Regions from separate parts of the Pseudomonas sp. H3_D04 genome, predicted to be linked through region 2. Evidence: predicted binding sites of a transcription regulator. Region 2 holds the regulator's gene; the other holds the start of a gene.

Region 1 (7,077 bases), 660 kb from region 2:
TGCGGCGGGCAGGGCGATCAGCAGCCACATCAGAAGAAAACCACGACCCATAAAATCGACCAGAAACAAAAGCGTTGGGGTGCAGCATAGGTCAGGGGTGGCGGTTGACCCAATTCAAAAACATCCGGGCATGATTTACAGGGATCTCCCAAACGCAACAAAACCCTGTGGGAGTGAGCCTGCTCGCGATAACGGTGGATCAGCCAGCATCAATATTGAATGAAAAAATGCCATCGCCGGGAAGCCGCTCTCACTCCCACAGGGTTTTTCAGCGCTTGTTGAATCGCGGGCATAAAAAAGACCTCCCGAAGGAGGCCTCTTTTTTGTCACGCCGCTTGCGCAGGCGCTACCGGATCAGCAGCTGTAGTACAGCTCATATTCCAGTGGGTGTACGAAGGTACGTACTTTGATTTCTTCTTCGCTTTTCAGAGCGATGTAAGCGTCGATGAAGTCATCGGAGAACACGCCGCCTTTGGTCAGGAACGCGCGACCTTTGTCCAGCTCTTCCAGGGCTTCTTTCAGGCTGCCGCAAACTTGTGGGATCTCTTTCGCCTCTTCAGGCGGCAGGTCGTACAGGTTTTTGTCAGCTGCGTCGCCAGGGTGGATCTTGTTCTGGATGCCGTCCAGGCCAGCCATCAACAGTGCAGCGAAGCCCAGGTACGGGTTGGCTGCTGGATCCGGGAAGCGGGCTTCGATACGGCGAGCGCGAGGGCTGGACACGTAAGGAATACGGATCGAGGCGGAACGGTTACGAGCCGAGTAGGCCAGCATTACCGGCGCTTCGAAACCTGGGACCAGACGCTTGTAGGAGTTGGTCGACGGGTTGGTGAAGCCGTTCAGGGCCTTACCGTGCTTGATGATGCCGCCGATGAAGTACAGGGCGGTGTCGGACAGGCCGGCATAGCCTTCGCCAGCGAAGGTGTTCTTGCCATCTTTGGCGATGGACAGGTGAACGTGCATACCCGAACCGTTATCGCCGTACAGCGGCTTAGGCATGAAGGTCGCGGTGCGGCCGTAGGCATCAGCCACGTTGTGTACGCAGTACTTCAGGGTCTGAACTTCGTCAGCCTTGGCCACCAGGGTGTTGAACTTCACACCGATTTCGTTCTGGCCGGCAGTGGCCACTTCGTGGTGGTGAACTTCGATAACCAGGCCCATCTCTTCCATGGCGTTGCACATGGAGGTACGGATTTCATGGTCGTGGTCGAACGGCGGAACCGGGAAGTAGCCGCCTTTGACGCCTGGACGGTGGCCTTTGTTGCCGCCTTCCACGTCCTGGTCGGACATCCACGAACCTTGTTCGGAGTAGATCTTGAACATCGAACCGGAGATGTCGGACTTGAACTTCACTTCGTCGAAGATGAAGAATTCTGGCTCTGGACCTACGAATACGGTGTCGCCGATACCGGTCGACTTCAGGTATTCCTCGGCACGCTTGGCGATCGCACGTGGGTCACGGTCGTAGCCTTGCATGGTCGAAGGCTCGATCACGTCGCAAACCAGGATCAGGGTCGGCTCTTCGGTGAACGGGTCGAGGACGGCAGTGGAGTCGTCCGGCATCAGGATCATGTCGGAAGCTTCGATGCCTTTCCAGCCAGCGATGGAGGAACCGTCGAACATTTTGCCTTCTTCGAAGAAAGCTTCATCCAGCGCGTCGCGAGCCGGCATGGTCACGTGGTGCTGAGTGCCTTTGGTGTCCGTGAAGCGCAGATCAATCCACTTGACGTCATGATCTTTGATGAGTTGAACCGACTTCGACATAGTGTCCTCCGGGTGGCTTCGGGCTTAGTAGTGGATGCCCTTAGAATGTGGGTGATGCCGGCGCGAATACTCTGCCAAGGCAACCTGCCTCACAAGGGAGCAAATTGCATGCCAGTGCCCCAGCATGGGTTTTTTGCCCCAATATCACGCTTATAAAGGCACAAAGCGTCTGTAAGCGGAAAATCTCGCCCTACAATGTAGCGTTAAAATCATCAAATGACCTGTTTTGGTGCGCGCAAAACCTTCTGCACATTAACTGGTTAAACCTTGAGCAATTTCCGCTATAATCCGCGCCCCCCTTTTTCGGCTGGGCCTGCGCGCGCTGTTTTCATGAAATTAATCGTAAAAGTCTTCCCCGAGATCACCATCAAGAGCCGCCCGGTACGGATGCGTTTCATCCGCCAGTTGGCCAAAAACATCCGTACCGTGCTCCGCGACCTGGACCCGGCTGTGGTGGTGAACGGTGTGTGGGACAATCTCGAGCTGGAAACCCGCGTCAGCGAGCCCAAGGCCCTGAAGGAGATGAACGAGCGCCTGAGCTGCATGCCGGGCATCGCGCATTTCCTGCAAGTCGATGAATACCCGCTGGGCGACTTCGACGACATCGTCGCCAAGTGCAAGCAGCACTTCGGTGATGCGCTGGCCGGGAAGATCTTTTCGGTGCGCTGCAAGCGTGCCGGCAAGCACGAATTCAGTTCGATGGACGTCGAGAAATACGTCGGCAGCCAACTGCGTCGTCAGTGCGGCGCCGCGGGAATCTCGCTGAAAGAGCCGGAAATCGAAGTCCGCATCGAAATTCGCGACAAACGGTTGTTCGTGATCCACAGCCAGCACAACAGCATCGGCGGTTATCCGCTGGGCGCCCTGGAACAGACGCTTGTGCTGATGTCAGGTGGGTTCGATTCCACGGTGGCTGCGTACCAGATCATGCGCCGCGGCCTGATGAGCCATTTCTGCTTCTTTAATCTGGGCGGGCGGGCCCATGAACTGGGCGTCATGGAAGTCGCGCACTTCATCTGGAAGAAGTACGGCAGCTCCCAACGCGTGTTATTTGTGAGTGTGCCATTCGAGGAAGTACTGGGAGAAATTCTCGGGAAAGTCGATAACAGTCATATGGGTGTAGTTTTGAAGCGTATGATGTTGCGCGCTGCTTCCCGTATTGCCGATCGGCTGGACATCGAAGCGCTGGTTACCGGCGAGGCGATTTCCCAGGTGTCGAGCCAGACACTGCCGAACCTGTCCGTGATCGACTGCGTGACCGACAAGCTGGTCTTGCGTCCGCTGATCGCCAGTCACAAGCAGGACATCATCGACCTGGCCAACGAAATCGGTACTGCCGACTTCGCCAAGCACATGCCGGAATATTGCGGGGTCATCTCGGTGAACCCCAAGACCCACGCCAAGCGTCCGCGCGTGGAGTACGAAGAACAACAGTTCGACATGGCAGTACTTGAGCGTGCGCTCGAGAACGCCAAACTGGTGCCGATCGATCGCGTGATCGACGAATTGGGCCAGGACTTGCAGATCGAAGAAGTCAGCGAAGCGTTGGCTGGTCAGATCGTCATCGACATCCGTCACCCGGATGCCGCTGAAGACGACCCGCTGGGCCTTGCTGGCATTGAGGTACAAACGATGCCGTTTTATGCATTGAACGCTCGTTTCAAGGAACTGGACCCTACTCGCCAGTACCTGCTGTATTGCGACAAAGGCGTGATGAGTCGCCTGCATGCCCACCATTTGCTCAGTGAGGGGCATGCCAATGTGCGCGTTTATCGACCGAGCTAAGTGCCCGGGGCTGTTTGCCTGTGGCCTGCGTCACCGGCCCCCCGACGCCGCCGTCAAGCTGTAACGGCTTTGCCGGACTCTACTGTTAATCGCTGCCAAGACTTGTCAGCACACCGAATCCTCTGATCGAGATACACAAGTGATCGAAAATCTACGCAACATCGCCATCATTGCTCACGTTGACCATGGTAAGACCACCCTGGTAGACAAACTCTTGCGTCAATCCGGCACCCTGGAGCGCAACGAGCTCAACGACGAGCGCGTGATGGACTCCAACGACCAGGAGAAAGAACGCGGTATTACCATTCTGGCGAAAAACACCGCCATCAACTGGAACGGCTACCACATCAACATCGTGGACACCCCGGGCCACGCCGACTTCGGCGGCGAAGTTGAACGCGTAATGTCGATGGTTGACTCCGTTCTGCTGCTGGTTGACGCTCAAGACGGCCCTATGCCGCAAACCCGTTTCGTGACCAAGAAGGCTTTCGAAGCCGGCCTGCGTCCAATCGTGGTGATCAACAAGGTTGACCGTCCAGGCGCACGTCCGGACTGGGTGCTGGACCAGATCTTCGACCTGTTCGACAACCTCGGTGCTACCGAAGAACAGCTGGACTTCAAAGTCGTCTACGCCTCGGCCCTGAACGGCATTGCCGGTCTGGAACACACCGACATGGCTGAAGACATGACCCCGCTGTACCAGTCGATCGTCGACAACGTACCTGCGCCGAAAGTCGACCGTGAAGGTCCGTTCCAGATGCAGATCTCCGCTCTGGACTACAACAGCTTCCTGGGTGTTATCGGCGTTGGCCGTATCGCTCGTGGCCGCATCAAGCCGAACACTCCGGTTGTTGCTATCGACGCCGACGGCAAGAAGCGTAACGGTCGTATCCTGAAGCTGATGGGTCACCACGGTCTGCACCGTATCGACGTTGAAGAAGCAGCTGCCGGCGACATCGTCTGCATCAGCGGCTTCGACCAGCTGTTCATCTCCGACACTCTGTGCGACCCACTGAACGTCGAAGCGATGAAGCCGCTGACCGTTGACGAACCAACCGTTTCCATGACCTTCCAGGTAAACGACTCGCCTTTCTGCGGTAAAGAAGGCAAGTTCGTGACGTCCCGTAACATCAAGGAACGTCTGGACAAAGAACTGCTCTACAACGTTGCCCTGCGCGTTGAAGAAGGCGACACCGCCGACAAGTTCAAAGTCTCCGGCCGTGGTGAGCTGCACCTCTCGGTACTGATCGAAACCATGCGTCGCGAAGGCTTCGAAATGGGTGTTGGTCGTCCGGAAGTGATCATCCGCATGGTTGACGGCGTGAAGCACGAACCGTACGAAAACGTGACCATCGACCTGCCAGAAGAATCGCAAGGTTCGATCATGGAACAGATCGGTATCCGTAAAGGCGACCTGACCAACATGGTTCCGGATGGCAAGGGCCGTGTGCGCCTTGAGTACAACATCCCGGCTCGTGGCCTGATCGGTTTCCGTAACGAGTTCCTGACCCTGACCTCCGGTGCAGGCATCCTGACCTCGATCTTCGACCGTTACGACGTGATGAAGTCCGGCGACATGTCCGGCCGTCAAAATGGCGTGCTGGTTTCGGTTGCTACCGGTAAGGCTCTGACTTACTCGCTGGAAACCTTGCAGGCTCGCGGCAAACTGTTCCTGGGTCACGGTGAAGACGTGTACGAAGGTCAAATCGTCGGCATCAACAGCCGCGACAACGACCTGGGCGTCAACCCAACCAAAGGCAAGAAGCTCGACAACATGCGTGCCTCGGGTAAAGACGAAACCATCGCTCTGGTTCCGCCTATCCGTTTCACCCTGGAACAAGCTCTGGAATTCGTTCAAGAAGACGAATTGTGCGAAGTCACTCCTAAGTCCATCCGTCTTCGCAAGAAGATCCTGGGCGAAAGCGAGCGTACCCGCGCTGCCAAGAAAGCCGGTAACTGAGTCTCGACTTAGTTAGCTGCTAAAAAAACGCCCCCGACCGCAAGGTCGGGGGCGTTTTTGTTTGTCTGGGGTTTGTGCGGTGTCAGTTCGGGTCCCTTCGCGGGCAAGCCTCGCTCCTACGGGTTTTGCACGCGTCACAAGAACGGCGCATGACTTGTAGGAGCGAGGCTCGCCCGCGAAGGCGATCTATCCGGCAGCGTGATTGCAGATCAGAACTTCTCAAGCGTCCTACGGCTGGCGCTGCTCTCGCGCGCCACTTCTTTAGGCTTGTATGCGCAATACCCCGGCCGTGGCCCGATTTTCGGGTGATTGCGGCAAGTGTCCGGGCGCTTTTCATAAATAGTGCACAGACGGCTCTTACGATCCAGGTACAGGCAATCGTTGTTGCTCATGCGCTGGAGGGTGAAGATCTCGGACTTCTGGTTGTAACGCTCGACGATCCCTTCCTTCTGCAAGCGCTTGGCAATGTTCTTTGGCGGCTCGCCGCGCTCGAACTCGTCGACGATGCCGATGCGGATCAGGTCCTTGATCTTGACCTCGACCGGCAGCGTGCAGCAGCTGGATACACACGAGCCGCACATCGGTGCAGAATATTTGGCCCAGGTATCGAGGCGATCGATCTCCGCGGCGGCGATCAGGTTGGACTTCATCATCGGTTGTTACCAGCGTGTGCATCAGGGCGCGCGATCATACCGGGACTGGTGGATTTTTGAACAACCTTTCGCCAGATTTTTTCTCCTTCGCTCAAATAACACCGTTAATCCGGCACGGCCCCTGCATTGATTCAGGCACATGACAATGTAATGCCGCCCTATCTCGCACTATCAGGAAAAACTGCCGAACCAGAGTCCCAACGGCCTGTCAGACCGTCTAGGCTCAACAACTCCACGCTCGCTCGAGGTCCTATCGATGACTCAAGAACCACTTGTTCGCGAAGCAGAGGTGGCCGCATTTCGCGATGCCGTCTTGACCAAACTCACCTACGCGGTGGGCAAAGACCCGGATCACGCCTTCGACCACGACTGGTTCGAAGCTATTGCGTTGGCAGCGCGCGATCACATGGTCGAGCACTGGATGGATCACACCCGGCAGATCTACCGCAAAGGTCAGAAACGGGTTTACTACCTCTCCCTGGAATTTCTCATCGGCCGGCTGCTCTACGACAGCCTGAGCAACCTTGGCCTGCTCGACGTCGCCCGCGAAGCGCTGACCGAACTCGGCGTCGACCTGGAACGTATCCGCCTGCTGGAGCCCGACGCGGCGCTGGGCAACGGCGGCCTCGGTCGTCTGGCAGCGTGCTTCATGGAAAGCATGTCGACCCTCGGCATCGCTGGCCACGGCTACGGTATTCGTTATGAACACGGCTTGTTCCGCCAGGCCATCGTCGACGGCTGGCAGCAGGAGCAAACCGAACACTGGCTGGACTTCGGCAACCCGTGGGAATTTGAACGGCCTGAAGTCGTGTACCCGATCGGCTTCGGCGGCAGTGTCGAAACCGTCACCGATGAAAACGGCAAGTCCAAGCAAGTCTGGTCCCCGGCGGAAACCGTGCGGGCCATTGCCTACGACAC
Region 2 (7,077 bases):
CTCCACCAGGAACGCCGTGCCCGCTTCCGGCTGGTTCAGCAGACGCAGCTTGATGGTATCGCGCAGCTGATACAGGTTCAGGTTGGTGGTATTCACCTTGAGGTCCGCCAGATCGGCGATAGGACCCAGCAGGGCACTTTCGTCCTGAATTGCCTCGGCCAGCGAGCGATTGGCGTTGCTCAGCGGGTGGCGGCGGCGGGTTTCCGAGAAGCGTTTGAGCAACGTTTCTTCGTCGGCGTCCAGGTACAGCACATCACACTTGATATGCCGGCTGCGGACTTCTTCAAGCAATTCCGGAAACCGTGACAGGTGACTCGGCAGGTTGCGAGCATCGATGGATACCGCGACCAGCGGTTGTGCCAGCTCGGTATGAATCAGCGCGCGCTCGGCCAGTTCCGGCAGCAATCCGGCGGGCAGGTTGTCGATGCAGTAGTAGCCGTTGTCCTCGAGAACATCGAGTGCGGTACTTTTACCTGAGCCGGATCGGCCACTGACGATGATCAAGCGCATGGTTAATGACCGTTTTGCTCGTCCAGGACAACCTGATACAAGGCTTCATTGCTCGGGGCGCTGCGCAGTTTTTCGCGCACTTCCTTGCGGTCGAGCATGCTGGCGATCTGGCGCAGTAACTCCAGGTGCGCATCGGTAGCGGCTTCCGGGACCAGCAGAACGAACAGCAGGTCAACCGGGGCGCCGTCGATGGCGTCGAAATCAATGGGTGCATCAAGGTGCATCAGGGCGCTGATGGGCAAGGTGCAGCCCTTCAGGCGGCAGTGGGGAATGGCGATGCCGTTGCCAAAACCGGTTGAACCGAGTTTTTCACGGGCAATCAGAGCCTCGAAGACATCTTGCATCTCCAGATCCGGCACTTCTTTGTGGATAAGGTTGGCAATTTGCTCGAGGGCTTTCTTTTTACTGCCGCCCGGCACGTTCACGAGGGAACGGCCGGGGGTCAGGATGCTTTCAAGTCGGATCATGGGTTGGGAGTGTTAACGACCGGTCGCGCCCTGGAGGAGGCTTTGGGTCTTTTCCTTATGCTTTTTGAGTTGTTTATCCAGCTTGTCGGTCAGTGCGTCGATCGCCGCGTACATATCGGTATGCTCCGCGTTTGCGACCACTTCATTGCCGGGAATATGCAGCGTGGCTTCGATTTTCTGCTTGAGCTTTTCGACCGTCATCGTGACCTGCACGTTGGTGATCTTGTCGAAATGCCTCTCTAATCGTTCGAGTTTTTCGCCGATGTAGGTGCGAAGAGGTTCGGTCACTTCCAGTTGGTGTCCACTGATGTTGACTTGCATACAGCTTCTCCTTCGTTGCCAGTGCATAAAGCGGCAGGCAGAAATGCCTGCCACTGGAACGCTGTGGCGTGGCTCTACATCAACCGCTTGCGTTCGCTCGAAGGCGCGATCCCGAGGGATTCGCGGTACTTGGCGACGGTGCGGCGAGCCACCTGAATGCCTTGTGCCTCCAGTAAACCAGCGATCTTGCTGTCACTCAACGGCTTTTTCTGATTTTCCGCGGCAACCAGTTTTTTGATGATCGCGCGGATCGCCGTGGACGAGCATTCACCGCCTTCGGAGGTGCTGACGTGGCTGGAGAAAAAGTATTTCAGTTCATATATGCCCCGAGGGGTATGCATGAATTTTTGCGTGGTGACCCGTGAAATCGTCGACTCGTGCATCCCCACCGCTTCGGCGATGTCATGCAGGACCAGCGGCTTCATCGCTTCGTCGCCGTATTCAAGAAAGCCGCGCTGATGCTCGACGATCTGAGTGGCTACTTTCATCAGGGTTTCGTTGCGGCTTTGCAGGCTCTTGATGAACCAGCGGGCCTCTTGCAACTGATTGCGCATGAAGGTGTTGTCGGCGCTGGTGTCGGCGCGGCGCACAAAACCGGCGTATTGGGCGTTGACCCGCAGCCGTGGCACCGATTCCTGGTTCAGCTCGACCAGCCAGCGCTCATTGTCCTTGCGCACGATCACGTCAGGGACAACATATTCGGCTTCACTGGACTCGATCTGCGAGCCCGGTCGCGGGTTGAGGCTCTGCACCAGCTCGATGACCTGGCGCAGTTCATCTTCCTTGAGCTTCATGCGACGCATGAGCTGGCTGTAATCGCGGCTGCCGAGCAGGTCGATGTAGTCGGTGACCAGGCGTTTCGCTTCGGCCAGCCAAGGCGTCTTGGCTGGCAGTTGGCGCAATTGCAGCAGCAGGCATTCGCCCAGGTTGCGGGCGCCAATGCCGGCCGGTTCGAATTGCTGGATGCGGTGCAGGACGGCTTCGATTTCGTCCAGTTCGATGTCCAGCTCCGGATCGAAGGCCTCGAGAATTTCCTCGAGGGTTTCGTCCAGGTAGCCCTGATTGTTGATGCAGTCGATCAGGGTCACGGCGATCAGACGATCGGTGTCGGACATCGGTGCCAGGTTCAGTTGCCACAACAAATGGCTTTGCAGGCTTTCACCGGCCGATGTGCGGGTGGTGAAATCCCACTCGTCGTCATCGTTGCTCGGCAAGCTGCTGGCACTGGTCTGGTAGACGTCTTCCCACGCGGTATCAACGGGCAGCTCGTTGGGAATGCGCTCGTTCCAGTCGCCTTCCTCAAGGTTATCCACCGTCGGGGCGGTTTCCTGGTAGGAGGGTTCCGAAATGTCGGCGTTGGGGAGCTGTTCGGCTTTGTCGGCCAAGGGGTCGGCGTTATCGAAGTCGTCGCCTTCTTCCTGGCGTTCGAGCATCGGATTGGACTCCAGGGCCTCCTGGATTTCCTGTTGCAGGTCCAGGGTCGACAATTGGAGCAGGCGGATGGCCTGTTGCAGCTGCGGTGTCATCGTCAGCTGCTGGCCCATTCTCAAGACTAGCGATGGTTTCATGGCAGGGGCTTAACACCTTATTCGCCGGCGCACATGCGCCATCCACTACAGGGCGCCGGAGCGCCAAACATAAGCAAATTATATGCCCGAAACTGCAGCGTTTGCCTAGAGCGCTGTAACAATAAAAAAGTATTGATTTTTTATCGAGACGAGCGCCCGGACAATCAGCCAGACACCTTACTGCTTAAAGGCGGAATTCATGGCCCAGATACACTTCCTTGACCAGTTCGTTGGCCAGGATGGTGGCGGAGTCACCTTCAGCGATCAGTTGACCATCGTTGACGATGTAGGCGGTTTCGCAGATATCCAGGGTTTCACGGACGTTGTGGTCAGTGATCAGCACGCCAATGCCTTTGGCCTTGAGGTGGTAGATGATCTGCTTGATGTCGCCCACCGAAATCGGGTCCACGCCGGCGAATGGTTCGTCGAGGAGGATGAATTTCGGGTTGGTGGCCAGTGCCCGGGCGATTTCCACCCGACGACGTTCACCACCGGACAGGCTCATGCCTAGGTTGTCGCGGATGTGGCTGATGTGGAATTCCTGCAGCAGGCTTTCCAGTTCCTTGCGACGCTCGGCCTTGTCGAGTTCCTTGCGGGTCTCGAGGATGGCCATGATGTTATCGGCGACCGAGAGTTTGCGGAAGATCGACGCTTCTTGCGGAAGATAGCCGATACCGGCCTTCGCACGACCGTGCATTGGCTGGTGGCTGACGTCCAGGTCGTCGATCAGCACGCGACCCTGATCGGCCTGCACCAGGCCGACGATCATGTAGAAACAGGTGGTCTTGCCGGCGCCGTTAGGGCCTAGCAGGCCGACGATTTGACCGCTGTCGATGGACAGGCTGACGTCACGCACGACCTGGCGGCTCTTGTAGCTCTTGGCCAGATGCTGAGCTTTCAGAGTTGCCATTAAGGAGCCTTTTTCGCGTCGTTTTTCGGCTTGGGCTGGATCACCATGTCGATGCGCGGACGCGACTCGGTAACCTTGCTACCCGTAGCACGCCCGGCGCTCGCAAGCTTTTTCTGGGTGTCGTAGACGATTTTTTCGCCCTGGGTGACGTTGTTGTCCTTGTCGACAACTTTTGCCTTGTCGATCAGCACGACGCGGTTTTGCGAGGCGTGGTACTGGATGGTCACGCCCCAGCCCTGAACAGGCTTGGTGTCGCCGGCCGTCTGCATCTGCTCGAAGTAGGCGAGGTTGCCCACCGAGGTCACCACGTCGATGTCGCCAGCCGGGGTACGGGTGATGGTCACGGTATTACCGGTGACCTTCATCGAGCCCTGAGTGATGATCACGTCACCTTTATAGGTGGCAACGCCATTCTTGTCGTCCAGTTGGGCGTCGTCGGCCTGAATGCGGATAGGCTGCTCTTGATCGTTCGGCAGAGCCCAGGCGCTCACGCTTCCCAGTGCTGCGCCCAGACTGAGCAAAATAGGGAGAGTTTTAACGAGCCTCATACTGTCCTCTTACGTTCGATAGCAGGTGTATCCTGCTTTCTTTCAAATACGCTTTCATTCCGTTGCCTGTCGATACACCGCCAGCGCCGTCGATTCTAACGGGTTGATCGGTCTGCGCATATTGCTGCTGCGGGAACACCGTCATTCGGGTGGTGGTAATCAGGGTTCGGCGGTTTTTCTCGTCGAAACGGGTGATGCGCACCGAGTCGATCAGCTCGACCTGAGTGCCATCCGGGTTGACTTCGCCGCGCTCACTCTGGACGTGCCACGGAAACTGCGTACCGCGAAACATGTTCAGGTCAGGGTTGGTCAGCAACGTCACCTCGCTCGCTTTCAGGTGTTCGACCTTGTCGGACGTCATTTCGTATTGCAGTTTGCCGTCCGGCAGGTACTGAACGCTGTGGGCGTTGAGGGCGTAATAGTCGATTGCGCTTTCATCGACCGTGACCACCGGCTTGTCGAGGAAGCGTTCCGGGCTGATGTTCCAGTAGCCGACCGCGGCGAACAGCGCCGCGATGCAGCCGAACACCAGGATGTTACGAATCTTTTTGCTCAGCATAATGGGCTCACAGGTACGCGGCGTTGGCCGCATCGAGGCGGCCCTGGGCGCGCAGGATCAATTCACAGAATTCGCGAGCGGCACCCTCGCCACCACGGGCCAGGGTGATGCCATGGGCGTGTTCACGCACGAAGCTGGCAGCGTTTGCTACGGCCATGCCCAGACCCACGCGGCGAATCACCGGCAGGTCCGGCAAGTCGTCGCCCAGGTAGGCGACCTGTTCATAGCTTAGGTTGAGTTGGGCAAGAAGTTCGTCGAGCACCACCAGTTTGTCTTCACGACCCTGGTAAAGGTGTGGAATGCCGAGGTTCTTCGCCCGCCGTTCGACCACCGGGGTCTTGCGGCCGCTGATGATAGCGGTCTGCACGCCGGCTGCCATCAACATCTTGATGCCTTGACCGTCGAGGGTGTTGAACGTCTTGAATTCGCTGCCGTCTTCGAGAAAGTACAGGCGCCCGTCGGTCAGCACGCCGTCGACGTCGAATACCGCGAGTTTGATCTGTTTGCCGCGTTGCAGCAGGTCCGTGCTCATTACATTACTCCCGCACGCAGCAAGTCGTGCATGTTCAAGGCGCCGACCGGGCGGTCTTCGCTGTCGACCACGACCAGTGCGTTGATCTTGTGGTCTTCCATGATTTTCAGGGCTTCGGCGGCGAGCATCTCGGCGCGAGCAGTCTTGCCGTGCGCGGTCATGACCTGATCGATGGTGGCGCTGTGGATGTCGATGCTGCGGTCCAGTGTGCGGCGCAAGTCACCGTCGGTGAAGATCCCGGCCAGTTTGCCATCGGCTTCCAGGATCACGGTCATGCCCAGACCCTTGCGAGTCATTTCCATCAACGCATCCTTGAGCAGCGTACCGCGCTGAACCTGCGGCAGCTCCTGGCCAGCATGCATGACGTTTTCGACTTTCAGCAGCAGGCGTCGACCCAGCGCGCCGCCTGGATGGGAAAAGGCGAAGTCTTCAGCGGTAAAGCCCCGGGCTTCCAGCAGCGCCACGGCCAGGGCATCGCCCATGACCAGCGCGGCGGTGGTCGACGAGGTCGGTGCCAGGTTCAGCGGGCAGGCTTCGTGCTCTACGTGAACGTTGAGGTTGACCTCGGCGGCCTTGGCCAGCGGCGAGTCCGGGTTGCCGGTCACGCTGATCAATTTGATGCCCAGACGCTTGATCAGGGGCAGCAGGGTGACGATTTCATTGGTGGAGCCGGAGTTCGACAGCGCGAGGATGATGTCGTCGCGGGTGATCATGCCCATGTCGCCGTGGCTGGCTTCGGCCGGGTGCACGAAAAAGGCCGTGGTGCCGGTGCTGGCCAGGGTGGCGGCGATCTTGTTGCCGATGTGCCCCGATTTGCCCATGCCGACCACGACCACGCGGCCTTTGCTGTCCAGAATCATCTCGCAAGCGCGTACAAAATCTGCGTCGATATGGGGCAGCAAGCCTTGTACGGCTTCCAGTTCGAGGCGGATGGTGCGTTGTGCAGATTGAATCAGGTCGCTGGATTGGCTCATGTCAGAAATCGTATAGCCTGATGAAAAGGCGGCGATTATAGCGGTAATGATCAAAACCCTCACGCAAGTTCGTCACGCTTTGTCATTCCCTGTTACTGAATCCCTTCTGAACAAGGCTTTTTGCCTGTCAAGTTGCTGAACATGGGCCGGCGTGGGCCTTGGGCGCTTGGCCTTTGCAGTGATATAGTTCGCCGCCAGTTCGGCCTGCCCGGGGAGGTATGTGCTTTCGTCAGAAAGACAGGCGTCCGAGTGTGAGGCTGCATCGCAAGGAGTTTAGATGAGTGCCGATAACGCCTACGCGGTCGAGCTGAAGGGACTGTCCTTCAAGCGCGGTGCGCGCAGCATTTTCAATAACGTCGATATCCGTATCCCGCGCGGCAAGGTCACCGGCATCATGGGGCCTTCCGGGTGTGGCAAGACCACGCTGTTGCGGTTGATGGGCGCACAGTTGCGGCCCACCAAGGGCGAAGTCTGGGTCAATGGCCAGAACCTGCCAAAGCTGTCGCGCAGCGATCTGTTCGATGCGCGCAAGCATATGGGTGTGCTGTTCCAGAGCGGCGCGCTGTTTACCGACCTCGACGTGTTCGAGAACGTCGCCTTTCCGCTGCGCGTTCATACCGAGCTGCCGGAAGAAATGATCCGTGACATCGTCCTGCTCAAATTGCAGGCCGTGGGGTTGCGTGGTGCC

Evidence for each region. The regulator sigma-54, encoded in region 2, starts transcription at its own class of promoters, with help from an activator protein. The targets are predictions, from matches to a motif close to ANTGGCATNNANNTTGCTNT.
Region 1: the regulator sigma-54 is predicted to act here: its motif matches at 1,858-1,877, upstream of glnA (glutamate--ammonia ligase).

The regions. Positions count from the first base shown of each region.
Region 1 covers NZ_CP162801.1:5,457,827-5,464,903, reverse strand. The annotation lists gene AB4N91_RS25100 (DUF4124 domain-containing protein) at 1-51, opposite strand, end outside; gene glnA (glutamate--ammonia ligase) at 355-1,761, opposite strand; gene thiI (tRNA uracil 4-sulfurtransferase ThiI) at 2,092-3,546, shown strand; gene typA (translational GTPase TypA) at 3,686-5,506, shown strand; gene AB4N91_RS25080 (YkgJ family cysteine cluster protein) at 5,716-6,159, opposite strand; gene AB4N91_RS25075 (glycogen/starch/alpha-glucan phosphorylase) at 6,416-7,077, shown strand, end outside.
Region 2 covers NZ_CP162801.1:4,794,654-4,801,730, reverse strand. The annotation lists gene rapZ (RNase adapter RapZ) at 1-510, opposite strand, end outside; gene ptsN (PTS IIA-like nitrogen regulatory protein PtsN) at 513-977, opposite strand; gene hpf (ribosome hibernation-promoting factor, HPF/YfiA family) at 990-1,298, opposite strand; gene AB4N91_RS22285 (RNA polymerase factor sigma-54) at 1,373-2,866, opposite strand; gene lptB (LPS export ABC transporter ATP-binding protein) at 3,051-3,776, opposite strand; gene lptA (lipopolysaccharide transport periplasmic protein LptA) at 3,776-4,324, opposite strand; gene lptC (LPS export ABC transporter periplasmic protein LptC) at 4,311-4,883, opposite strand; gene AB4N91_RS22265 (KdsC family phosphatase) at 4,891-5,415, opposite strand; gene AB4N91_RS22260 (KpsF/GutQ family sugar-phosphate isomerase) at 5,415-6,389, opposite strand; gene AB4N91_RS22255 (ATP-binding cassette domain-containing protein) at 6,667-7,077, shown strand, end outside.